One region of the Streptomyces sp. NPDC048506 genome, then DNA from elsewhere that is predicted to be linked to it. Evidence: riboswitches for the same ligand, from Rfam matches in the RefSeq annotation. Region 1 holds a riboswitch; each other region holds the start of a gene.

Region 1 (7,647 bases):
GGCTTTCCGACTGGATGAACTGGAAGCGGAGCGGGTGGCGAACGAGGGCGCGTACCTCCAGTTCATCAGGGAGCGCAACATGTCGGTCGGGCTGTACGCACTGGACGCCGGCAGCGTCGATCCGCAGCAGCCGCACCGCCAGGACGAGGTGTACTTCGTGGTCAGCGGCCGGGGGGCGATCACGGTGGGGACGGAGACGGAGGCGGTGGCCCGCGGCAGCGTGGTCTATGTGCCGGCCGGGGTGCCGCACAAGTTCCATCACATCAGCGAGGACCTCAGGGTCATGGTGGTCTTCTCTCCTCCTGAGAGCTAAGGGAAGGGCCTGGAACCCGTAGGGGACGGGTCAGGGAATCACCGGGGCTGTGAAGCCCCCACGGCCGTGTTCCGGGCCCTAGCATCGTTGGTGATGGGACAGCCGGAGGCGGCGGGGCGCCAGCGTCGTCCGTGGCCGGTGCCATCGGTGTGACAGAGAGCGCAATGGACAGATAGCGCGGTACAGACACCGACACAGACATCGCGACAGAAAGAAAGCAGGGCAGAGCAGTGGCTGGTAAGGGGATACTCGCAGGGCTTCCGTGGTGGGTCACCTGGGTCGTCGTGCCGATCGTCCTGATCGTGGTCTTCGGAGGAATGATCGCCACCGCGTTCGGCATCCTGATCGGCCTGCTGTTCAAGATCCTGATCGCAGCGGCCCTGATCGCCGGGGTCGTCTACCTCGTCCGCAGGATCAGCGGTTCGTCGTCGTCCTCGTCGAAGAGCGACTGGTAGGCCGAACGCCTGCCCCGACGGTTCCGTCCACTCTCGCGGCCGGGTGCACCTGGCGGGTTAACTCCTCCCGCTTTCGGCCTGCTGCCCGGATCGCCGGAGCTAGAGTGCGGACCGCAGACGTCTTCCGGATGGTGGCGTTTCCGGAAAATCCCGAGCATGCCCTGGGCGGGGTCGGGCGTCATCGCGGGGGCCTGGGAGACGCGCGGTCGCGGGAGTGGGTCCCGCGACCGGGGCCCCGTGCCCCACGGCGAGCGGACCTGGGGATTGGCGTTGGCAATGGCGAATGGCGAATCCGCCTCTCATCCCACCTTGATCGGGTCGGTGCAGCGGGCACTGCGACTGTTGGAGGCGGTGGCCGCGCACGCCGATGGCGCGCCGGCCAAGCAACTCGCCAGAGAAACCGGACTGCCGCTGCCGACGACCTACCACCTGCTGCGGACCCTGACGCACGAGGGCTATCTACAGCGCGAGAACGGTGTCTTCGTCTTCGGTGAGGCGGCCGAGGCCATCGGCCGGGCCGGGGACCGACGCCGGCAGCGGGCCCATGCCTCCGAAGCGCTGGCGGTGGCCGGTCGGAAGCTGGATGCCGCCGTCTACTTCGCCGTCTACCGCGAGGGCGAGGTGGAGATGGTGGCGGTCACCGACGACCCGGAGCGGCCGCCGGTGGAGGAATGGGCCGACTTTCGTACCACCGCGCATGCTCATGCGATCGGGCAGTGTCTGCTCGCGCAGCTTGACGAGGCATCAAGGAAGGAACACCTGTCGCGGTACCCCGTCCAGTCGATAACGCCCTTCTCCATGCGGACCGAGGGCGATCTGCTGCACCGCCTGGACACGGTGCGTCGCGGTCAGGTGGCCGTTGAACGCCAGGAATATGCCCTCGGCACGGTGTGTTCGGCCATTCCCATCCAGGTCGGGGCGGCCGCTGCGACGCTGGGAGTGTCACTTCCCTCCCATGAACTGCATCGATTGCGATCCGTTACGGAACGACTACGGAAAATGGCGGAGACGGCACTAACGACACTCGCCTTCTCTATCAGTATCTGAAAACTCACTCCTTGTGATCTGTCGGCCGGTGGCACACGATGGCGTCCACAGGGCTATGGGGGATGCACCCGGCCATCTCTGATCAAGTGCGGGGCAGTGGTTGATGACCGACACAGTTCAGGCAGAAGTGATCATGAGCTTCGTCGTCTCGGAGGAGCTCGCGTTCCGGATCCCGGTGGAGCTGAACTTCGCCAGCACCGATCCGTACGCCGTCCGGCTCACCTTCGATCTGCCCGGCGATGCGCCCGTTACCTGGGCGTTCGGCCGGGAGTTGCTGCTGGACGGGCTGAGCCGGCCGTCCGGTGAGGGCGATGTGCGGATCGAGCCGGTCTCCTCCGAGCACCTCAGTGATGTCTTCATCAGCCTTCAAGTGGGCGCCGAACGTGCCCTGTTCCGGGTGAGCGCGGCGCCGCTGGTCGCGTTCCTGGACCGTACGGACCGCCTGGTGCCGCTCGGTGAGGAAGAGGTCTGCGACATGCTGGAGGCCGTCCTGGACCAGATCCTCACGGAGGCGCCCGCGGGCTGACCCCGCCGCCCGCCAGGCCGTTGGGTGCGGCGCCGCAACGGGTACGCCGGTCCGTGCCGCGTACCCGTGTGCATCCCGCGCCGTGCGCGGGCCCGTATGCCTCAGCGCTTGCGGCGTCTGCCGTGCCCACCCCGCCGATGCGTCCGGCCGCCCGCCGCGTCCACCAGCGCGCCCGCGCCCGGCTCTGTCTCCGTACCCGTCCCCGTCTCCACGGACGTCCCGGGCGCGCCGTGACTCCTGCGGTCGGCTGAGACGACCAGAGCGGCCAGCAGCGTCGTCAGCGGGACGGAGGCGACCAGGCCGATGCTGCCCACCAAGGTGCGGACGATCTCCTCCGCGACCACCTCGCTCGTGGCGACCGTACCGACGCTGCTCTGTGCGATCGAGAACAGCAACAGCAAAGGCAGTGCGGCGCCCGCATAGGCCAGTACCAGGGTGTTGACCACGGACGCGATGTGATCCCGGCCGATCCGCATTGCCGCGCCGTACAGCGCACGCCAGCCGGCTGAGGGATCGGCCTCCTTCAGCTCCCAGATCGCGGCGGTCTGGGTCACCGTCACATCGTCGAGCACACCCAGCGACCCGATGATGATCCCCGCCAGCAGCAGACCGTGGATCTCGATGTTCGGATAGAGGCTGTGCACCAGGCCGGTGGTGTCGTCCGTATTGCCGGTCAGCAGCGCCCAGTTGATGAACACCGAGCCGAGCAGCCCGATCAGCAGCAGTGACACGAGGGTGCCGAGCACCGCCACCGAGGTACGAGCCGTCAGCCCATGGCACATGTAGAGCGCGATCAGCATGATCGCGCTGCCCCCGACGATCGCCACCACCAGTGGATCGGAGCCTTGCAGGATCGCCGGGAGGATGAACAGCGTCAGCACGACGAAGCTGGCCGCCAGCGCCACCAGCGCGAGGACGCCGCGCAACCGGCCGACGAGCACGACCGCCCCGGCGAAGATCGCCGCCAGTACCCACATCGGGAGGGACCGGTCGACATCGCTGACCGCGTATTGCAGGTCCTTCGGCGCCTTGGGGGAGTACGCCACCACCACGTCCTGCCCGGTCGTATAGCGCCGCAGGGCGTCTGGTGTCACCACGGTTTGGAAGGTGCGCCCGGCGTTCTCCCCCGTGGTGACCTTGATCGTCGCCTGCTGGCAGGGCTTGCCCTTGGCCGCTCCCCCGGCCGGTGGCTGTCCCGTCGGCGACGGTGGCTGGGACTGCTGCTCGGCGTGGACGTCGGCGCAGTTCACCTCGACCACCTTGATGACCCTGGCCTTCTCCGTGGGCTGGTCGAAGCCGACACCGGAGGGCTTGTGGGGCGGCGCGCCGCCCGGCCAGAGCACGACCAGACCGACCGCCACTGCCGCCGCGAACGGGATCAGCACGGCCGCGATCACCTTCCGCAGATGCCGGGAGACCGGCGCGGCCGGGCCGTGGCCGTGCGTATGCGAGTGCGGGGCGGCATGGTGGTGCGACGCGTGGGAGCTCACCGCCAGATCATCCCAAGAACTCATGGGGCCCCCTGTTCACCCCGCTGCATCGGCCGCTACCGTGGTGGCACCTTTGCAATCGCGGGAGCTCGGAGCACCGGGCTGAGAGGGCGCTGACCTCCGTCCCAGCGACGTTTCACGTGAAACGTCGACGGATGGAAGCCGCTGCGTCGACCGCCGAACCTGTTACCGGGTAATGCCGGCGTAGGGAGTTGGGGTCTCCATGACTCTGCAGGATGCACGCACGCCCAAAAACGACGACGATGCCAGCGGCGGCAACGAGCCGCAGATCGGCTGGCACAAGGGCTATGTCTCCGGATCGCGGCCGGATCTTCGGGTCCCGGTCCGGCGGGTGCACCTCACCAACGGCAAGGACGTGACGCTCTACGACACGTCCGGGCCGTACACCGACCCGAATATCGACACCGATGTCCGCCGTGGTCTGGCGCCGCTGCGGGAGAACTGGATCATCGCCCGCGGCGACACCGAGGAGTACGCGGGTCGCCCCATGCGGCCGGAGGACGACGGCCTCAAGCACACCTCCCCGCGCGGCGGGCTGAAGAACCTCGACGCGGTCTTCCCCGGTCGCCCCCGCCAGCCGCGCCGCGGCCGGGACGGCGCCGTCGTCACCCAGCTCGCCTACGCGCGGCGGGGTGAGATCACCGCGGAGATGGAGTACGTCGCGCTCCGCGAGAACGTCACGCCCGAGTTCGTGCGCGAGGAGATCGCCGCCGGACGCGCGGTGCTGCCGGCCAACGTCAACCACCCGGAGATCGAGCCGATGATCATCGGCAAGAACTTCCTGGTGAAGGTGAACGCCAACATCGGTAACTCGGCGGTCACTTCCTCCATCGAGGAGGAGGTGGAGAAGATGACCTGGGCGACCCGCTGGGGCGCCGACACGGTCATGGACCTCTCCACCGGCCGCAACATCCACACCACCCGTGAGTGGGTGCTGCGCAACTCCCCCGTCCCGATCGGCACCGTCCCGCTCTACCAGGCGCTGGAGAAGGTCGACGGCAAGGCCGAGGAGCTGACCTGGGAGATCTACAAGGACACCGTCATCGAGCAGGCCGAACAGGGCGTCGACTACATGACGGTGCACGCCGGTGTGCTCTTGCGGTACGTGCCGCTGACCGCCCGTCGCAAGACCGGCATCGTCTCCCGTGGTGGTTCGATCATGGCCGCCTGGTGCCTTGCGCACCACAAGGAGTCGTTCCTCTACACCCACTTCGAGGAGCTCTGCGAGATCCTCGCCTCCTACGACGTCACCTACTCGCTCGGTGACGGCCTGCGCCCCGGCTCCATCGCGGACGCCAACGACGAGGCACAGTTCGCGGAGCTGAAGACCCTCGGCGAGCTGAACACCATCGCCAAGCGGCACGGCGTACAGACCATGATCGAGGGCCCGGGCCACGTCCCGATGCACAAGATCAAGGAGAACATCGACCTCCAGCAGGAGATCTGCGAAGAGGCCCCGTTCTACACGCTCGGCCCGCTGACCACCGACATCGCACCCGCCTACGACCACATCACCTCCGGTATCGGCGCGGCGATGATCGCCTGGTGGGGCACCGCGATGCTCTGCTACGTGACGCCCAAGGAGCACCTGGGCCTCCCGGACCGCGACGACGTCAAGACCGGTGTCATCACCTACAAGATCGCGGCCCATGCGGCAGACCTGGCAAAGGGCCACCCGGGCGCCCAGGAATGGGACGACGCGCTCTCCGACGCCCGCTTCGAGTTCCGCTGGGAGGACCAGTTCAACCTGGCCCTCGACCCGGACACGGCCCGCGCCTTCCACGACGCGACGCTGCCCGCCGAGCCGGCGAAGACGGCCCACTTCTGCTCGATGTGCGGCCCGAAGTTCTGCTCGATGAAGATCAGCCGAAGCATCACCGAGCAGTTCGGCGGCGATGCGGACGCGACCCCCGAGGAGATCGAGGCGGGGATGCTGGAGAAGTCCAAGGAGTTCGCGGCGGCAGGGAACCGGGTGTACCTGCCGTTGGCGGACTGATCGGTCGACCGCGTGTGTGGTGGGGGCTGATGGTGTCTCCACCACACACTGGTGCCTCCACCACACACTGCCGCGTACAACGGTCCCCTGGGGTGCGCGTGTGCTGAATCCGGCTACTCCGCCGGGTGGTCCGGCCCGCCGTAGTCCGGGCTGGTGAAGTCCGGGCTGGAGTAACGGGGGCGGGTGCGTGCGGAGCCGGTGTCGGGGCTGGTGAATTCGGGGCGGGTGTAGCCGAGGGTGGGGATGCGGCTCTCGGGGGCCGTGGTGCGGCGCGGGACGTAGCGGACCGGGTCGTCGTCCGGGCTGGCGGCCGGGTCGGCCAGCGCCTCGCGGAGGAAGGGCAGCAGCCCGCGTTCCAGGAGGGCGTGCCGCCAGGCCTCGTGCGCGAGGTCCAGTGCCGCGCCCAGCTCCTCGGCTCTGGTGTTCTGCGCGGACGAGCCGTTGCGCAGCGCCGTGACCACCAGGCCGCCCATCGCGACGAGGGCGCCGGCGGCGGTGAGCGCGGCGAAGATCCAGCCCACGCTGATCAGCGGCTCGGCGAGGGACTTGTCGGGGCTGATCGCGCGCAGGGCGTAGCCGATGAGGAGGAAGAGCACGGCGGCGATGCCCGCGAGGACCGGGGCGAGGACGGTGACCATCGCGGCCAGTCCGGCACCGGTGTTTTTGGACTCGCCCGCGGTGGCCGATCCCGGTCCTTCGCCAGTGGTCTCGTCCTCTGTCGGTCCGTTCGCGCCGGTGCCGGACAGCGTGGACGCCGGCGCGCGCAGTTCGGCACGCAACTGCACGAAACGTTGGTATTCGGCCGTGGCGCAGGCGGCGATCGCGGTGGTCGCATTGAGCGCCATCGTGCGCAACTGCTCGGTATTGAGGTGCTTCTCCGCTCCGGCGCTGGGGTCGTCCGAGCGGTATGCGGCGGTACGCAGCGCTTCATCAAGGAGCCGCGCGAATTCCGCGCGGTCCTCGTTCAGCAGGTGCGGAGCGCTGTTCATGTGCATCCCCCGATGCTCCGTAGGGCCGTACGGCCGGCGTTGGCCGGGCGGTGGGCGGAAACGGAGGAGAGCCTGCTACGGATAGACCGATGGTAGAGCGACTCCGGCGCGGGGTGACAGAGAGTTTACGGAAATTGAGTAATGCCACGACCGGATTCCGCCCGTGCCGCCTCCTGTTTCCGACCCGACCGACCACCCGCCGGTCCGCGGTACATCTGCCCAGCGAACGCTCAGTCAGTCAGCGGAAGTTGAACGACCAGCAGCTTTCCGGCCATGGTGATGCCGCCGTCCATGGCGATGGCCAGACCGTCGGCGTAGACGTGCGGACCGTCGACCGTGATGCCGTCGCTCTCGCTGTCCTCCGTGCCCACCTCGCCCAGCAGGTACGGGATCGGGCTGTGCCCGTGGACGACGCGGTCGCCGCCGTACGCGTCCAGGAGCTCGCGCACGGCCTGCGAGCCGGACTCGTCGCGGAAGGCGAACCGCTTGGTGAACTTGCGGAACAGGTCCCAGACTTCGTCGGCGTCGCTGCGGGTGAGGACGTCGTGGACGGTGTCGTTGACGGCCTCGATCGAGTCGCCGTACTCGAGGTAGGCGGTGGTGTCGGAGTGCACGAGCAGGTGCCCGTCCTCCTCCATCACGGCGTCCAGCCGGGCCATCCACTGGAGGTGGTGGTCCTCAAGGCGGTCCATGTCGCTCTTCTGGCCGCCGTTGAGGAGCCAGGCGGCCTGGAAGGACGCGGTGCCGGCGCCGGACTGGACCGGGGTGTCACCGAACCGCTTGGCGCCCAGCAGCAGCAGCTCGTGGTTG
Region 2 (7,647 bases), on a different contig from region 1:
AAACGTGGGGGGATTAAAACGCTGGCCGCTCGGGGTCCAGGTCTGCGACCCCCTCCGTAGGGGACGACGCCACCGCGAAATGGCGTCGTGGGATCCGGCCCGCACGGGCCGCCAGGCGGCCGGCCTCGACCGCGTGTCGCATGGCGGCGGCCATCAGCTCGGGTTCCTGGGCGCGGGTGACCGCGGACGCCAGCATGACCGCCGCGCAGCCCAGCTCCATGGCGACGGCGGCGTCCGAGGCGGTGCCCGCGCCGGCGTCCAGGATGACCGGGACGCCGGCCCGCTCGGTGATCAGCTGGAAGTTGTGCGGGTTGCGGATGCCCAGACCGGAGCCGATCGGCGAGCCCAGCGGCATGATCGCGGCGCAGCCCACGTCCTCCAGCTTGCGGGCCAGTACCGGATCGTCGTTGGTGTAGGGCAGCACCGTGAAGCCGTCGTCGACCAGCGTCTCGGCGGCGTCCAGCAGCTCGATCGGATCGGGCAGCAGGGTCCGCTCGTCGGCGACGACCTCCAGCTTGACCCAGTTCGTGCCGAGTGCCTCCCGGGCGAGCCGCGCGGTGAGCACCGCCTCGCCCGCGGTGAAGCAGCCGGCCGTGTTGGGCAGCACCTCGATCTTGTGCCGGTCGAGGACGGACAGGACCGAGCCCTGCACGGTGGGATCCAGCCGGCGCATGGCGACCGTGGTCAGCTCGGTGCCGGAGGCGATCAGGGCGCGTTCGAGGACGTCGAGGCTGGGCGCGCCACCGGTGCCCATGATCAGGCGGGAGGTGAAGGTGGTCCCGCCGATGGTCAGCAGGTCGGGGCCGGTGGCGGAGCCGCCCCGGGGCGCGGCGGAGGACGTCCCCCGGAAGAGCGCGGTATCGGACATGTCCTGGATCAGCCTCCCTGGACCGCGGTGAGCACCTCGACGCGGTCGCCGTCGTCGAGCGGGGTGGCGGGCCACTGGGTGCGCGGCACGACGACGTCGTTGACCGCCGCGGCCACCCCGGTGGGCGCCGTGGACAGGGTCGAGACCAGCCGGTCGAGGGTGAGCCCGCCGGGGATCTCACGGGCCTCGCCGTTGACGGACACCGAAACGGTGGGGGTGGGGGCGCTCATACGGGCTGCTCCTCCGGAAGGCGGGGGCGCGCGGTCCCGGAAGCGGTGGGGGAGAAGCGCGCGGGGGTGAAGGGACGGGCCTCCTCGGGCAGGTTCCCGGTGGCCAGCACCTCGGCCATCACCTCACCGGTGACCGGCGTCAGCAGCACGCCGTTGCGGAAGTGGCCGGTGGCCAGATGGAAGCTGGGCAGTTCGGTCGGCCCGAGGAGCGGGGCGTTGTCGGGGGAGGCGGGGCGCAGCCCGGCGCAGGTCTCCACGAGGGGCAGCTCGGTGATGCCGGGGACCAGCTCGTGGGCGTCCCGCAGCAGTTCGTACACCCCGCCCGCGGTGACGGTGGTGTCCCAGCCCAGCTCCTCGCTGGTGGCCCCGAGGACCAGCTCGCCGTTCTCCCGCGGCACCAGATAGAGGGGGTTGCCGCGGACCACGGCCCGTACGGTGCGGGACAGGAAGGCTGGGGAACCGGCGGGCACGGCCGGCAGCCGCAGCCGCAGCACCTGGCCCTTGACCGGCCGCACCGGCGGCAGTAGTTCCTCGGGCACCCCGGCCAGCCGGCCGCTGCGGCTGCCGGCGGCCAGTACGGTCTGACCGGCCGACACCCGTGTGCCGTCGGCGAGTTCGGCGCCCGTGGCGCGGCCGCGGTCGACCGTTAGCCGCTCGGCCCGGCTCCGGTGGAACACCACCCCGGCCCGCTCACAGGCCGCCAGCAGCGCGCTCGCCAGCCGGCGCGGATCGACCTGGTGGTCGCCGTCCACCCGCAGGCCGCCGCGTACGCCGGGGGCCAGCATCGGCTCCAGGCGGCGGCACTCGCGGCCCGCCAGCCATTGGGAGTCCAGGCCCGAGCGGAGCTGTAGGGCGTGCAGCTCGCGCAGGTGGGCGCGGTCGTCGGCGTCCAGGGCGACGGCCAGGGTGCCGCACCGCCGGTAGCCGATCCGCTGCCCGCTCGCCTCCTCCAGCTCCTCGGTGAACCGGGGGTAGCGGCGCGCCGAGGCGAGGTTGAGGCCCAGCAGGGTCTGCTCCCCGTAGTGCAGCTCGGAGACCGCGGCCAGCATCCCGGCCGCGACGTACGCCGCACCGCCACCGGGCGCGGGGTCGGCCAGCGCGACGGTCAGCCCGCGGCCGGCCGCCCGCCAGGCGGTGACCAGGCCGATGACGCCGCCCCCGATGACGAGCACGTCGGGGTGCCCGGTGTCCGATCTCGATGGTGTGGCAGGTGGATGCATGGGCGTCCAGCCCCTCCCTTCGCCGGCATGACCCGGATCAGGTTCGTACGGTCGGAGGCCGGCCAGCCTCCCTCTCAGCCCGGTGCGTCCGGGCTCCCGCGAGTGCGTGTACCCGTCACCCTAGTACGGGGGCGCGAGGCGCCGTAAGGCGATGTCCGGGTGTGCGCGCGGGCGTCCCGGCGTACGCGGGGCGGCCCCGCGCCCCGCTGTCGCCGCGTGTGACGGTGTGTCAGAGATCTCCTTGCGCGCTGCGCGGGCGGCGTGGCACACCGGCCTAGAGTGAGTGGGTGAGCGAGCAGAGCATGTCCTCCCCGTCCTCTGACCACACGCCGCGCGTGGTGATCGTCGGCGCCGGAATCGCGGGTGTGCAGACCGCGGTCGCCCTGCGCGAACAGGGCTGGCGCGGCGCGATCACACTGCTCGGCGACGAGCCCCACCAGCCCTACGACCGGCCCCCGCTGTCCAAGGCGGTGCTGCTGGGCAGGGCCGACAGCCCCACCTTCGACGTGGACTTCGCCGGGCTCGGCATCGACCTCCACCTCGGCCGCCGGGTCACCGCCCTGGTTCCGGAGGACCACCGGGTCGATACGGCCGAGGGCCCGGTCCGCTACGACCACGCGGTGATCGCGACCGGCGCCGACCCGATCGCGCTGCCCGGCAGCCGGGGCATGCCCGGCGTCCACCTGCTGCGCACCCTCGACGACGCCGAACGGCTGCGGCCGGTGCTCGCCGCCCAGCACGAGATCGTGGTCGTCGGGGCCGGCTGGATCGGCGCCGAGTTCGCCACCGCGGCGCGCGAGGCCGGGTGCGCGGTCACCGTCGTCGAGGCCGCCGACCGCCCGCTGGCCGGTGCCCTGCCCGCCGAGGTCGCCGCCCATATGACCTCCTGGTACGCGGACGCCGGTGCCGAACTGCGCACCGGTGCCCGGGTCGCGTCCGTCACCGCCGGTGCGGTCACCCTCGCGGACGGCACCGTGCTGCCCGCCGACGCCGTGGTCGTCGGGATCGGCGCCCGGCCCGCCACCGCCTGGCTGGCCGGCTCCGGCGTCGAGGTCTCGCCCGACGACGCCTCCGTGCTCGCCGACGAGCGGCTGCGCACCTCCGTACCCGATGTCTACGCGGTCGGGGACTGCGCCTCCTTCCCGTCCACCCGTTACGGCAGCCGCCTGCTGGTCCACCACTGGGACAACGCCCTCCAGGGCCCCCGTACGGTCGCCGAGAACATCGCCCGGGGCGGGGCCGAAGACGTGGTCTACGACCCCGTCCCGTACTTCTGGTCCGAGCAGTTCGGCCGGTTCGTGCAGTACGCGGGGCACCACGGGGACGCCGACGAACTGGTCTGGCGCGGCGACCCGACCGGCGCCGCCTGGTCGGTGGTCTGGCTGCGCGGCGAGGAGGGCGCGGGCGAGGCGCCGTCCGGTCGGCGGGCCGGCAGGTTGGTCGCGCTGCTGGCCGTGGGGCGGCCGCGGGACCTCGCCCAGGGCCGCAAGCTGATCGAACGGGGTGCGGTCCTCGACCGGGACCGGGCGGCGAACGCGGCGGTACCGCTGAAGGCCGCCGCCGAGTAGGGGCCGGAGCCGGGGCACCGGGGTCGTCCGGGGCACCGGGGGCATCCGGGGGCAGTCGGGGGTGCGCCGCCGGGCGCCTCGCGGGGGGGCGTCGTCACTCTCCGGGGTGCCGGCGACCCCTGATGGCGATGCCCGGCTACCGGCTGTCAGTGCGAGGTGGCAGGCTTGTCCTGTGACCGAGATTGACGCAAACATCGATGGACTCGTCCCCGCCTGGCTCACCCTCCCCGACATCGCCGAAAAGCTCGGCGTCGAGGTGACCCGCGTGCGGCAGCTGGTCAAGGAGGGCCAGCTGATCGCGGTGCGCCGCGGCGAGAACAGGGTGCTTCAGGTGCCCGCCGATTTCATCAAGGACGACAAGGTGGTCAAGGGCCTCGTCGGCACGCTCACGCTCCTCAAGGACGACGGCTTCACCGACGAGGAGATGCTGGAGTGGCTGTTCACGGAGGATGAGACCCTGCCCGGTACCCCGGCGCAGGCGCTGCGCGAGAATCGCGGCACGGAGGTGAAGCGCCGGGCCCAGGCGCTCGCCGTCTGATCCGCCCGGTGCGGCCCGCTCCCGACAGCGACCGCACCGGCATCCGTAGCCGCATCCCAGGGGCGTACGGACCGGAAGGCCCGGCCCGTACGCCCCCGACCTGGGGGGAAACCGCCCGATGAGCACCGCACGACAGGCCCTGTCCGACGCCCGGCTCTACCTCTGCACGGACGCCCGCACGGCCCAGGGCGACCTCCCGCAGTTCCTGGACGCGGTGCTGGCCTCGGGCGTGGACATCGTCCAGCTGCGCGACAAGGGCATGGAGGCCGGCGAGGAGCTGCGGCACCTGGAGGTGTTCGCGGACGCCTGCCGGCGGCACGGCAAGCTGCTCGCGGTCAACGACCGCGCGGACGTCGCCCACGCCATCGGCAGCGACGTGCTGCACCTCGGGCAGGGCGACCTGCCGGTCCCGGCGGCCCGCGCCGTCCTCGGCCCGGACGTCGTCATAGGCCGCTCCACCCACGCCGAGGCCGAGGTGGACGCCGCGATCGCCGAGCCGGGCGTGGACTACTTCTGCACCGGCCCCTGCTGGCCGACGCCCACCAAGCCGGGCCGCCACGCCCCCGGCCTCGACCTGGTCCGCTACGCCGCGGCACGGGCCCCCGAGCGCCCCTGGTTCGCCATCGGCGGGATCGACGCCGGCAATCTGGACGAGGTGCTCGCCGCCGGTGCCCGGCGGGTCGTGGTGGTCCGCGCCCTCACGGAGGCCGACGACCCGGGGGCGGCAGCGGCCGCGCTGGCCAAGCGCATCCGCGGCTGGGACGCGTAGGAGCCCCCGCGGGCCGGGGACCGGGCCGGACGCGGCCCCCTCGGCGGGTGCGCCGGAGCGGAAAATGTCCAACCAGTGGACATGAACCGGACCAACCAGGCATTACGTCGAAGACGGTTGGTGTGTGCCCGGCCGGTGGTTAACCTGCCCGTATGGCCCTAGGTACAGCTTCCACCAGGACTGATCGCGCGCACACGGTGCGCGAACTGCTCGCCTCCGGCAAGCAGTCCTACTCGTTTGAGTTCGCCGCCCCCAAGACGGAGAAGGGCGAGCGGACCCTGTGGAACGCCATTCGCCGGATCGAGGCCGTCGCGCCGACCTTCGTCTCCGTGACGTACGGCGCCGGCGGCACCTCCCGTGACGGCACGGTGCGCGCCACCGAGCGCATCGCCACCGACACCACTCTCACCCCAGTGGCCCATCTGACCGCGGTCAACCACTCCATGGCGGATCTGCGCAACATCATCGGCCAGTACGCCGACGCCGGGATCCGCAATATGCTCGCGCTCCGCGGCGACCCGCCCGGCGACCCCATGGGCGAGTGGGTCAAGCACCCCGACGGCATCGCCTACGCCGCCGACCTGGTCCGTCTGATCAAGGAGTCCGGCGACTTCTGCGTCGGCGTCGCCGCCTTCCCCGAGATGCACCCGCGCTCGACGGACTGGGACACCGACGTGACCCACTTCGTCGACAAATGCCGGGCCGGCGCGGACTTCGCGATCACCCAGATGTTCTTCTACGCCGAGGACTACTTCCGGTTGCGGGACCGCGTCGGTGCCGCGGGTTGCTCCACACCGATCATTCCGGAGATCATGCCGGTTACGAACGTGCGCCAGATCGAGCGGTTCGCTCAGCTCAGCAATGCGGCCTTCCCGCCCGAGCTGGCCGAGCGGATCCTCGCCGTCAAGGACGACCCGGCGGCGGTACGCTCCATTGGCATCGAGTACGCCACGGAATTGTGTGCGCGTTTGATGGCCGAGGACGTTCCCGGGTTGCACTTCATTACCCTGAACCACTCCACGGCGACCCTGGAGATCTACGAGAACCTGGGGCTGCACCAGCGGTCCTGATCACGGCTGGCCGGCGGGCGGCGGAAGAGGGGCGTATATGGGCTGGACGATCCTCTACATCGCGTTCGGCCTGGTCGCCGTGTGGCTGCTGGGCGAGGTACTGCTCCAGTACAAGGCCCGGCTGCGCTGGCGGCTGCTCGCCTTCGCCGGCTTCCTCGGTGTGGTCGTCGGCGTCGTCATCCCCTCGGTGATCGTGATCGGGGTCGGTCTGCTCGCCTTCGCCTTCGGCCAGACCCAGGTGACGCTCTCCTTCAAGCGCGGCTTCACCACCGGCTGGGCCCTGGGCGGCAAACCCGGCGAGAGCCGGCGCCGCCGGGCCCGGCCGTCCGGCCCGCCCGCCACCGAACCCACCCTCCAGGTCTCCGACGTGGAGGCGGTACCGGCCGGTGAGCCGCCCGCCGACCTCCCCGGCCCGGGCATCGGCGCGGGCGGGGGCGGCCCGGAGACCTTCGAGAGCACCGGGGGCTTCCGGAGCGTCGGCGGCTTCCAGAACCAGGACACCTACGCCGGCCAGGGCTCGTACGGCTACCAGACCGGCGACTACGAGCCGGGCGACCCCTACCGCACCCAGGACCCGTACCAGGACCCGCAGGACCAGAGCGTCTTCGCCACCCAGGCCTTTCCCGCACCGTCCTACGACGCGCCACCTACCGCGGACCGGAACGACTACGCACGGGCCGACACCACCGCCGTCTACGCACCGGAACCGCTGCCCGAGGAGACCGGCCAGTACGGCATCTACAGCGCCGACGCCCGCACTCCGCAGGCCGACTACACGGGCTACGACGTCTACGGCAACACTGCCGGCAGCGGCGCCGGCGACGGCAACGGCTATGCGTACGGCGGCAGTTACGGCCAGCCCGCGGCCGGCCAGGACGGCTACGCCGACCCCTACGCGGCGTACGGCGACGGCCAGGGCCAGCAGCAGCCCTACGCCGACCCGTACGCCGGCGCCCAGCAGTACTCCGCCCCGTACGACCCCTACGCGCAGCCGGACCCGTACGCCGCGCCGGCCTACGGCGCGCAGCAGTACGACGGCCAGGGCGGGCCGCTCGGCCAGAGCCCGGGCCAGGGCTACGGGGAGGCCTCGTCCGACGGCGCATGGGTCCCCCAGCAGCGCGACGGTGAACTCCCGCCCGAGCAGCCGCCCTACCCGCCCTACCAGCAACAGGGCTACGACGGACAGCAGTTCCGCTACTGAGTGGGCCCGGGCGCGGCGCCGGGCGCCGCGGCCGCGCTCATGTGGAGCCGTGCCAGTCGTCGCCGTTCACGATCAGCCCCGCGACGAGCGCGCCGGACATCCCGGCATGCGCCAGCCCGCCGCCCGGGTGCGACCAGCCGCCGACCGCATAGAGCCCCGGTATCCGGGTGCGGTTGCCCGGCC
Region 3 (7,647 bases), on a different contig from region 1:
AGCGCCAGGACGATCAGCGCCACGGCGACGATGACGCCCTTGAGTGCGTAGTCCATCAGCAGGTGATGGGCGACATCGGACGCGTTCATCGCGAGGCCGTTCATCGCCGGCCGTCCCGCTGGCGCGCACGGGAGGGGCCGTCCTCCAGGCGGCGGGCCGCCGCCCGCAGGGCGGCGCGCAGGGCGGGGTCCGCGTACCGGCGGGCCTGTTCGAGCCGGCCCCGGCGCTTCAGCACCACGGCGACGGCGAAGACCACCAGGGCCAGCACCACCAGGCCGCCCGCGATGACGCCGAACCTGATGAGCATGAGGTTGAGGTACCGCTCCATGAGTCCTCCCGTTTTTGTATCACGCATGTGATAAAAAACAATGTATCACGGGCGTGATACAAAGGCGGCATGCCGAAGGTCGTGGATCCGGACGCCCGCCGCCGCGCGGTCGTCGACGCGCTGTTCCGAGTCGTGGTTCGCGACGGCCTGCAACGCACCTCGCTGCGCGCCGTCGCCGACGAGGCCGGGCTCAACATCGGCTCGCTGCGCCACTACTTCGCCAGCCAGCAGGAGCTGATGGACTTCGCGATGCAGTCGATGCTCGACGGCCTCACCGATCGGCTGCTCCAGCACGTCGAGCGCATCGGGGACCTGGGCCGGTATCCCTGCGCGGAGCGGCTCCGCCTCGTGACCGACCTCCTGGCCGAGCTGCTGCCGCTGGACGAACGCCGCGGCGCGGAGGTCACCGTCTTCCTCGACTTCAACGCCGCGGCCCGCACCAATCCGGCCTTCCAGGACCTCGCCCACCAGGCCGCCGCCGGCACCAGAAGGCTGGTGCACCGCGTCCTCACCCGGCTCGACGAGTCCGGCACGCTGCGCCCCGGACGCGACATCGCCATCGAGACCGAGCGCCTGACCTCGCTCCTCGACGGTCTCTCCCTCAGCGCGGTACGCCACCCCGACATCCTCGGCGCCCAGATGTGCCGTCAGGTGCTGGCCGCTCACCTGGAGGATCTGTCCGGGGCCGGATGAACGCCGGACGCCGGAGGCGTCGCGCACACTGCCGGGGCGAAGGTGCCGCGTCGGCAAGCGAGTTGGTCGACCTGGTGCAGGCCGGGGCATGGGGCTGTACGAGGTGGGCCGCCTGCGCGAGCGCTACCCGGATGCGCGGATCGTCGGCCGGGTGGAGGTGGACTGCGGCGAGTCCCACACCGAGGACATCGTGTGGCTGCCCGACGGCACCCTGTTCCACGCCTCCGGATGGCCCGGGATGGACCCCTGGGAGCTGACCGGCGACCCGCACGCGGTTGCCGCGGCCCTCGGCATCACCGGCGAGATGCTGGAGGACATCGACGTCGACCTGGACGCCGAGCCCGAGGAGGTGGAGTGGTCCGCCTTCGTCGGCCTGGCCCGGGGGGAGGCCGACCCGTGGCCCCGGACGCATCTGGAGACCTCCGTACTCACGGTCCGCCACACCAAGAGCTCCACCCACCACATGGAGGGGCTGTACTTCATCGGTGGGTGACGACGTGCCGGCCGGCAGAATCCCCGCGCGGTCGGCCGACGATGACCGGCGACGACCGAGGGTGTTCGTCCCCTCACCAGCCTGACCTGGGGCGCGCCAAATGATCTGCGACACTGGACGAACCATGCCTGCACCCGGAGAACTCACTTTCGTCGCGCCGCGCGGGGCCAAGCAGCCCCCTCGGCACCTCGCCGACCTCAGCCCCGCCGAGCGCCGCGACGCGGTGGCCGAGATCGGTGAGAAGCCGTTCCGCGCCAAGCAGCTGTCGCAGCACTACTTCGCCCGTTACGCGCACGACCCGGCGCAGTGGACCGACATTCCGGCGGCGGCGCGCGAGAAGCTGGCCGGCGCACTGCTGCCGGACCTGATGAACGTCGTACGGCACATCTCGTGCGATGACGACACCACCCGCAAGACCCTGTGGAAGCTGCACGACGGCACGCTCGTCGAGTCCGTGCTGATGCGCTACCCGGACCGGGTCACCATGTGCATCTCCTCGCAGGCCGGCTGCGGAATGAACTGCCCGTTCTGCGCCACGGGGCAGGCGGGGCTGGACCGCAACCTGTCCACCGCCGAGATCGTGCACCAGATCGTCGACGGGATGCGGGCGCTGCGCGACGGCGAGGTGCCGGGCGGCCCGGCGCGGCTGTCCAACATCGTCTTCATGGGGATGGGCGAGCCGCTGGCCAACTACAAGAGGGTCGTCGGCGCGATCCGGCGGCTGACCGACCCCGAGCCGGACGGTCTCGGGCTGTCCCAGCGGGGCATCACCGTCTCCACGGTCGGCCTGGTCCCGGCGATGCTCCGGTTCGCCGACGAGGGCTTCAAGTGCCGGCTGGCGGTCTCGCTGCACGCACCGGACGACGAGCTGCGCGACACCCTCGTGCCCGTCAACACGCGCTGGAAGGTGCGCGAGGTGCTGGACGCGGCCTGGAGTTACGCGGAGAAGTCCGGGCGGCGCATCTCGATCGAGTACGCCCTGATCCGGGACATCAACGACCAGGCGTGGCGCGGTGACCTGCTGGGGCGGCTGCTCAAGGGCAACCGCGTCCATGTGAACCTGATTCCGCTGAACCCCACCCCCGGGTCGAAGTGGACCGCCTCGCGCCCCGAGGACGAGCGGGCGTTCGTGCGGGCCATCGAGGCGCACGGGGTGCCGGTGACCGTTCGTGACACCCGTGGGCAGGAGATCGACGGCGCGTGCGGGCAGCTGGCCGCCTCGGAGCGCTGACCACCCGCTGGTACCGTGTGACCGAACAAATGCACATTCCGACAGGGGAGCGCCACAGCGCTGAGAGTGCGGATGCGTCGTAGTCCTACGGTGCCCGCAGACCCTTGAACCTCGCCCGGGTCATTCCGGGTAGGAAGTTCGGTCGTCACTCATGCTGTTGCGCCCTGCCCGGAGTCACCCGCGCCACGTCGTCGGACGTCGCGAGCCGCGGACACCGGGCAGGGCCGCGTCTCTTCCTGGCCAGCCAGGAGGAAGAATCAGTGAGCACCACGAGCAGGATCACCGCGGCGGCCGTTGCCGCCGCGGTCGCTATGACCACACTCGCCGCATGCGGCAGTCAGGGCGGCGGCAGCGCGGACGCCAAGACCGTCACGCTCGTCAGCCATGACTCGTTCCGCGCGTCGAAGTCCGTCCTCGCCGCCTTCGAGAAGGAGAGCGGCTACAAGGTGAAGGTCCTCGGGGGCGGGGACGCCGGCAAGGCCGTCAACCAGGCGATCCTGTCGAAGGACAATCCGCAGGGCGATGTGTTCTTCGGCATCGACAACATCCTGCTCTCCCGCGGGCTGAAGGCCGGCCTGTTCAGCCCGTACCGGGCCAAGGGCCTGGACAGCGTCCCGGCGGCGCTGCAACTCGACAAGGACCGGCACCGCGTCACCCCGCTCGACTACGGCGACATCTGCGTCAACTACGACCGCGGCTACTTCGCCAAGCACAAGATCGCGCCGCCGAAGACCTTCGACGACCTCGTCAAGCCGCAGTACAAGGGCCTGCTCGTCACCGAGAACTCCGCGACCTCCTCCCCGGGGCTCGCCTTCCAGCTCGCCACCATCGCCGCGTACGGCAACGACGGCTGGCAGGGCTACTGGAAGAAGCTCAAGGCCAACGGCGTCGAGGTGGTCGACGGCTGGGAGCAGGCCTATAACGAGCGGTTCTCGGGCTCCGCGGCCGGCAAGGACAAGGGCGACAAGCCGCTGGTGGTCTCCTACGCCTCCAGCCCGCCCGCCGAGGTGCTCGGCAAGAAGCCCGCGCCGAAGGAGGCACCCACCGGCGTCGCGACCGGCACCTGCTTCCGGCAGATCGAGTTCGGCGGGCTCCTGAAGGGCGCGAAGAACGAGAAGGGCGGCAAGGCGCTGCTGGACTTCCTGCTGAGCCGGACGTTCCAGGAGGACGTGCCCCTCCAGATGTTCGTCAACCCGGCACGCAAGGACGCCACGGTGCCGGAGGTGTTCACCAAGTACGGCGCGACGATCGACAAGCCGACGACGCTGGCCCCGGAGACGATCACCCAGAACCGTGAACAGTGGATCAAGCAGTGGTCCTCGCTCGTTCTGAAGTAGCCACCACTTGGCGCCGCGGACCGGCGCGGGGAACGGCGGTGCGGCTCGGCCTGATGGCGGTGCCGCTCGCCTTCTTCGCGCTGTTCTTCGGCTACCCGGTCGTCGCGATCGTCGGCCGGGGACTGAAGGACGGCGGACAGTGGCAGCTCGGCCGCTTCGGCGCGGTGCTCAGCGACCCGGGCATCGTGCACGTCCTGTGGTTCACCGTCTGGCAGGCCGCCGCCTCGACCGCGCTGACCCTGCTGGTCGCGCTGCCCGGTGCCTATGTCTTCGCGCGCTTCGACTTCCCCGGCAAACAGCTGCTGCGGGCGGTGGTGGCGGTGCCGTTCGTGCTGCCCACCGTCGTCGTCGGCGCGGCCTTCCTGGCGCTGCTCGGGCGGGGCGGACTGCTGGACGACCTGTGGGGCGTGCGCCTGGACACCTCGGTATGGGCGATCCTGCTGGCGCACGTCTTCTTCAACTACGCGGTGGTGGTACGCACCGTCGGCGGGCTCTGGGGGCAGCTCGATCCGCGCCAGGAGGAGGCCGCGCGGGTGCTGGGCGCCGGACGGTTCGCGGCCTGGCGGCGGGTGACGCTGCCCGCCCTGGGGCCGGCCGTCGCGGCCGCCGCCCTGATGGTCTTCCTCTTCACCTTCACCTCCTTCGGGGTGGTGCAGATCCTCGGCGGACCCACCTTCTCGACGCTGGAGGTGGAGATCTACCGACAGACCGCGGACTTCCTGGATCTGCCGACGGCCGCGGTCCTCACCATGATCCAGTTCGTGGCGGTGCTCGGCGTACTGGCGCTGCACGCCTGGACGGTGCGCCGCAGGGAGTCCGCACTGCGGCTGGTGGACGCCGCCCGGACCGCCCATCGGCCGCGCGGCCGCGGCCAGTGGGCGCTGCTGTGGGGAACGCTCCTGGTCATCGCCGTCCTGCTGATCGCGCCCCTGGCGGTGCTCGTGGAGCGGTCGTTCGCCGGACCGGACGGCCATGGAACGGTCTTCTACACCTCACTGGGCTCGGCCACGGGCGCCGACAGCGCCTTCGCGGTCGCCCCCTTGGAGGCCGTGTGGAACTCCCTTGCCTACGGGGCGGCGGCCACCGCGATCGCGCTGGTGGTGGGCGGACTGGCCGCCGCCGCGCTGGCCCTGCCCCGGCTGCGCCGCGGCCCGTCGGGGCGGATTCCGCTGGTCAGCCGGCTGGTCCGGGGCTTCGACGGGCTGCTGATGCTGCCCCTGGGCGTCTCCGCGGTCACCGTCGGCTTCGGCTTCCTGATCACCCTCGACGAGCCGCCGCTGGACCTGCGCACCTCGTGGTGGCTGGTCCCGCTCGCCCAGGCGCTGGTGGGGGTGCCCTTCGTGGTCCGCACGATGCTCCCGGTCCTGCGGGCCGTCGACGGGCGGCTGCGCGAGGCGGCCGCCGTGCTCGGCGCCTCACCGTGGCGGGTGTGGCGCGAGGTCGATCTGCCGATGGTGCGCCGGGCACTGCTGATCGCCGCGGGCTTCGCCTTCGCCATCTCGCTGGGTGAGTTCGGCGCCACGGTCTTCATCGCACGGCCGGACCGTCCGACGCTGCCGGTGGCTGTGGCGCGGCTGCTGGGACGTGCCGGAGAGCTCAACTACGGGCAGGCGATGGCCCTGTCGACCATCTTGATGGTGGTGTGCGCCGGCGCCTTGCTGGCCCTGGAGCGCGCCCGCCCGCAGCCGCGCACGGGCTCGGCCGGGGGTACCCCCATCGACCACACCGGGGAGTTCTAGATGACCGCACGGATCGGGACCACTGGACAGCCGCAGCAACTGCTGCGGCTGGGCGGGGTGACCGTCCGCTTCGACCCGTCCGGTAGCCCCGCCCTCGACGCGGTGGACCTGGACGTCGCCGCGCACGAGATCGTCTGCGTCCTGGGGCCGAGCGGCAGCGGCAAGTCCACCCTGCTGCGGGTGGTCGCCGGCCTCCACCAGGCCGATGCCGGACGGGTGTTGCTGGAGGGGCGCGACCAGGCCGGCGTGCCCACGCATCGGCGCGGGGTGGGCCTGATGTTCCAGGACCATCAGCTCTTCCCCCAGCGCGACGTGGCCGGCAATGTCGCCTTCGGGCTGCGGATGCGGGGCTCCTCGCGCGCCGAGCAGGAGCGCACGGTCACCGAACTGCTGGACCTCGTCGGGCTGCCGGGCGCCCAACGCCGCGCTGTGGCCTCCCTGTCCGGTGGCGAACAGCAGCGGGTCGCCCTGGCCCGCGCGCTCGCCCCCCGTCCCCGCCTGCTGATGCTGGACGAGCCGCTCGGTCAGCTCGACCGTGGCCTGCGCGAGCGGCTGGTCGTCGAACTACGGCGGCTCTTCCGCGAGTTGGGAACGACCGTGCTGGCCGTCACCCACGACCAGGGCGAGGCGTTCGCGCTCGCCGACCGGGTCGTGGTGATGCAGGACGGCCGGATCGCCCAGACCGGCACTCCGCTGGAGGTCTGGCAGCGGCCGGCCACCGAGTTCGTCGCCCGCTTCCTCGGCTTCGACAACGTCGTCGAGGCGACGGTGCAGGGCGGATCCGCCGCCACCCCCTGGGGGAAGGTGCCCGTCCCCGCCGGTACCCCGGACGGCCCCTGCCGGCTGCTCGTCCGGCCGGCCGGGGTACGGCTCACGCCCGCCGCCGAGGGCCTGCCCTGTACGGTCACGGCCCGTACCTTCCGCGGCACCCATGTCGCCCTGCTGCTCCAGCCGGCCGGGGGGCCGCAGGTGGAGGCGGCCTGCGCGTTGCGGGACGCCCCCGAGGTGGGGGAGCGGACGGGGGTCGCCTTCGTCGCCCAGGACGTGGTGGTCCTGGACGCCGCTACCCGCGGGGGAGGGTGACGGCCTCTTCCCGCGTGGCCGGGGCCTGTGCCCCGCCCGCCGCGGACCGCCGTCCCGGTGCCGCCCCCGGCTCCGCGCCGGGCGCCGTCGCCGGCCCGGTCCGCGGCTCCGTCTCCGGTTCGTCCGCTTCGCCGAACCAGGCCACCGCGACCGCCCCGGCCACGGCCACCACGAATCCCAGGACGGCGATCCAGGCGAAGCCCGGCCGGGACGAGTCGCCGAGCCACAGCACCCCGAGGATGCCCGGAACCACGGTCTCGCCCACCACCAGCGCCGCCGTGGCGCCGTTCACCGAACCGATCTGCAACGCGACGGTGTGCAGGTACATCCCCCCGATGCCGGCCACCAGAATCGCGTAGAGCGCGGGGTCACCGAGCAGCGAGGGCAGATCGAACGGGGACACGCCGTTCAGCACCCGGACGCCGACGCCGAGCGCGCCGAAGCCCAGGCCGGAGAGCAGACCGGCCAGGATTGCGGCCCGCGCCCCCAGGAGGCGCACGATCAGCGTGCCGCCCCCGATGAGCACCAGGGAAGCGACCAGCAGCCACCAGTGCGTGGCGATCGGAGTGTGGCCGCTGCCCTCCGGTCCCGCGGCCGTGGCGAGCAGTACCAGCGCCGAGCAGACCACGGCGATGGAGCCCCACTCGGCCCGGCTGAGCCGGATGCCGAGCAGTTTGATGCTCAGCACCGCGGTGATCACGAGATTGGCGCTGATCACGGTCTGGGACAGGAACAGCGGCAGC

What was found. A riboswitch is a leader RNA that binds a small molecule or an ion and turns the genes downstream of it on or off. The one in region 1 is predicted to bind thiamine pyrophosphate.
Region 2: it holds a riboswitch for thiamine pyrophosphate, as region 1 does, so the genes downstream of both, thiO (glycine oxidase ThiO) here and thiC (phosphomethylpyrimidine synthase ThiC) in region 1, are expected to answer to the same signal.
Region 3: it holds a riboswitch for thiamine pyrophosphate, as region 1 does, so the genes downstream of both, AB0C96_RS20210 (thiamine ABC transporter substrate-binding protein) here and thiC (phosphomethylpyrimidine synthase ThiC) in region 1, are expected to answer to the same signal.

The regions. Positions count from the first base shown of each region.
Region 1 covers NZ_JBEZIX010000002.1:177,256-184,902, forward strand. The annotation lists gene AB0C96_RS02220 (cupin domain-containing protein) at 1-313, shown strand, start outside; gene AB0C96_RS02225 (DUF5326 family protein) at 544-768, shown strand; gene AB0C96_RS02230 (helix-turn-helix domain-containing protein) at 1,045-1,815, shown strand; gene AB0C96_RS02235 (SsgA family sporulation/cell division regulator) at 1,919-2,341, shown strand; gene AB0C96_RS02240 (YibE/F family protein) at 2,443-3,831, opposite strand; TPP riboswitch at 3,903-4,059, shown strand; gene thiC (phosphomethylpyrimidine synthase ThiC) at 4,055-5,848, shown strand; gene AB0C96_RS02250 (hypothetical protein) at 5,962-6,843, opposite strand; gene AB0C96_RS02255 (metallophosphoesterase) at 7,068-7,647, opposite strand, start outside.
Region 2 covers NZ_JBEZIX010000052.1:60,021-67,667, reverse strand. The annotation lists gene AB0C96_RS33720 (thiazole synthase) at 14-868, opposite strand; gene thiS (sulfur carrier protein ThiS) at 877-1,098, opposite strand; gene thiO (glycine oxidase ThiO) at 1,095-2,318, opposite strand; TPP riboswitch at 2,316-2,428, opposite strand; gene AB0C96_RS33705 (FAD-dependent oxidoreductase) at 2,606-3,886, shown strand; gene AB0C96_RS33700 (Rv2175c family DNA-binding protein) at 4,059-4,424, shown strand; gene thiE (thiamine phosphate synthase) at 4,543-5,193, shown strand; gene metF (methylenetetrahydrofolate reductase [NAD(P)H]) at 5,346-6,263, shown strand; gene AB0C96_RS33685 (hypothetical protein) at 6,301-7,464, shown strand; gene AB0C96_RS33680 (NAD(P)/FAD-dependent oxidoreductase) at 7,502-7,647, opposite strand, start outside.
Region 3 covers NZ_JBEZIX010000023.1:92,529-100,175, reverse strand. The annotation lists gene AB0C96_RS20235 (hypothetical protein) at 1-104, opposite strand, end outside; gene AB0C96_RS20230 (hypothetical protein) at 101-328, opposite strand; gene AB0C96_RS20225 (TetR/AcrR family transcriptional regulator) at 398-1,021, shown strand; gene AB0C96_RS20220 (DUF6333 family protein) at 1,110-1,514, shown strand; gene rlmN (23S rRNA (adenine(2503)-C(2))-methyltransferase RlmN) at 1,639-2,745, shown strand; TPP riboswitch at 2,779-2,899, shown strand; gene AB0C96_RS20210 (thiamine ABC transporter substrate-binding protein) at 3,006-4,082, shown strand; gene AB0C96_RS20205 (iron ABC transporter permease) at 4,136-5,821, shown strand; gene AB0C96_RS20200 (ABC transporter ATP-binding protein) at 5,822-6,904, shown strand; gene AB0C96_RS20195 (hypothetical protein) at 6,885-7,647, opposite strand, start outside.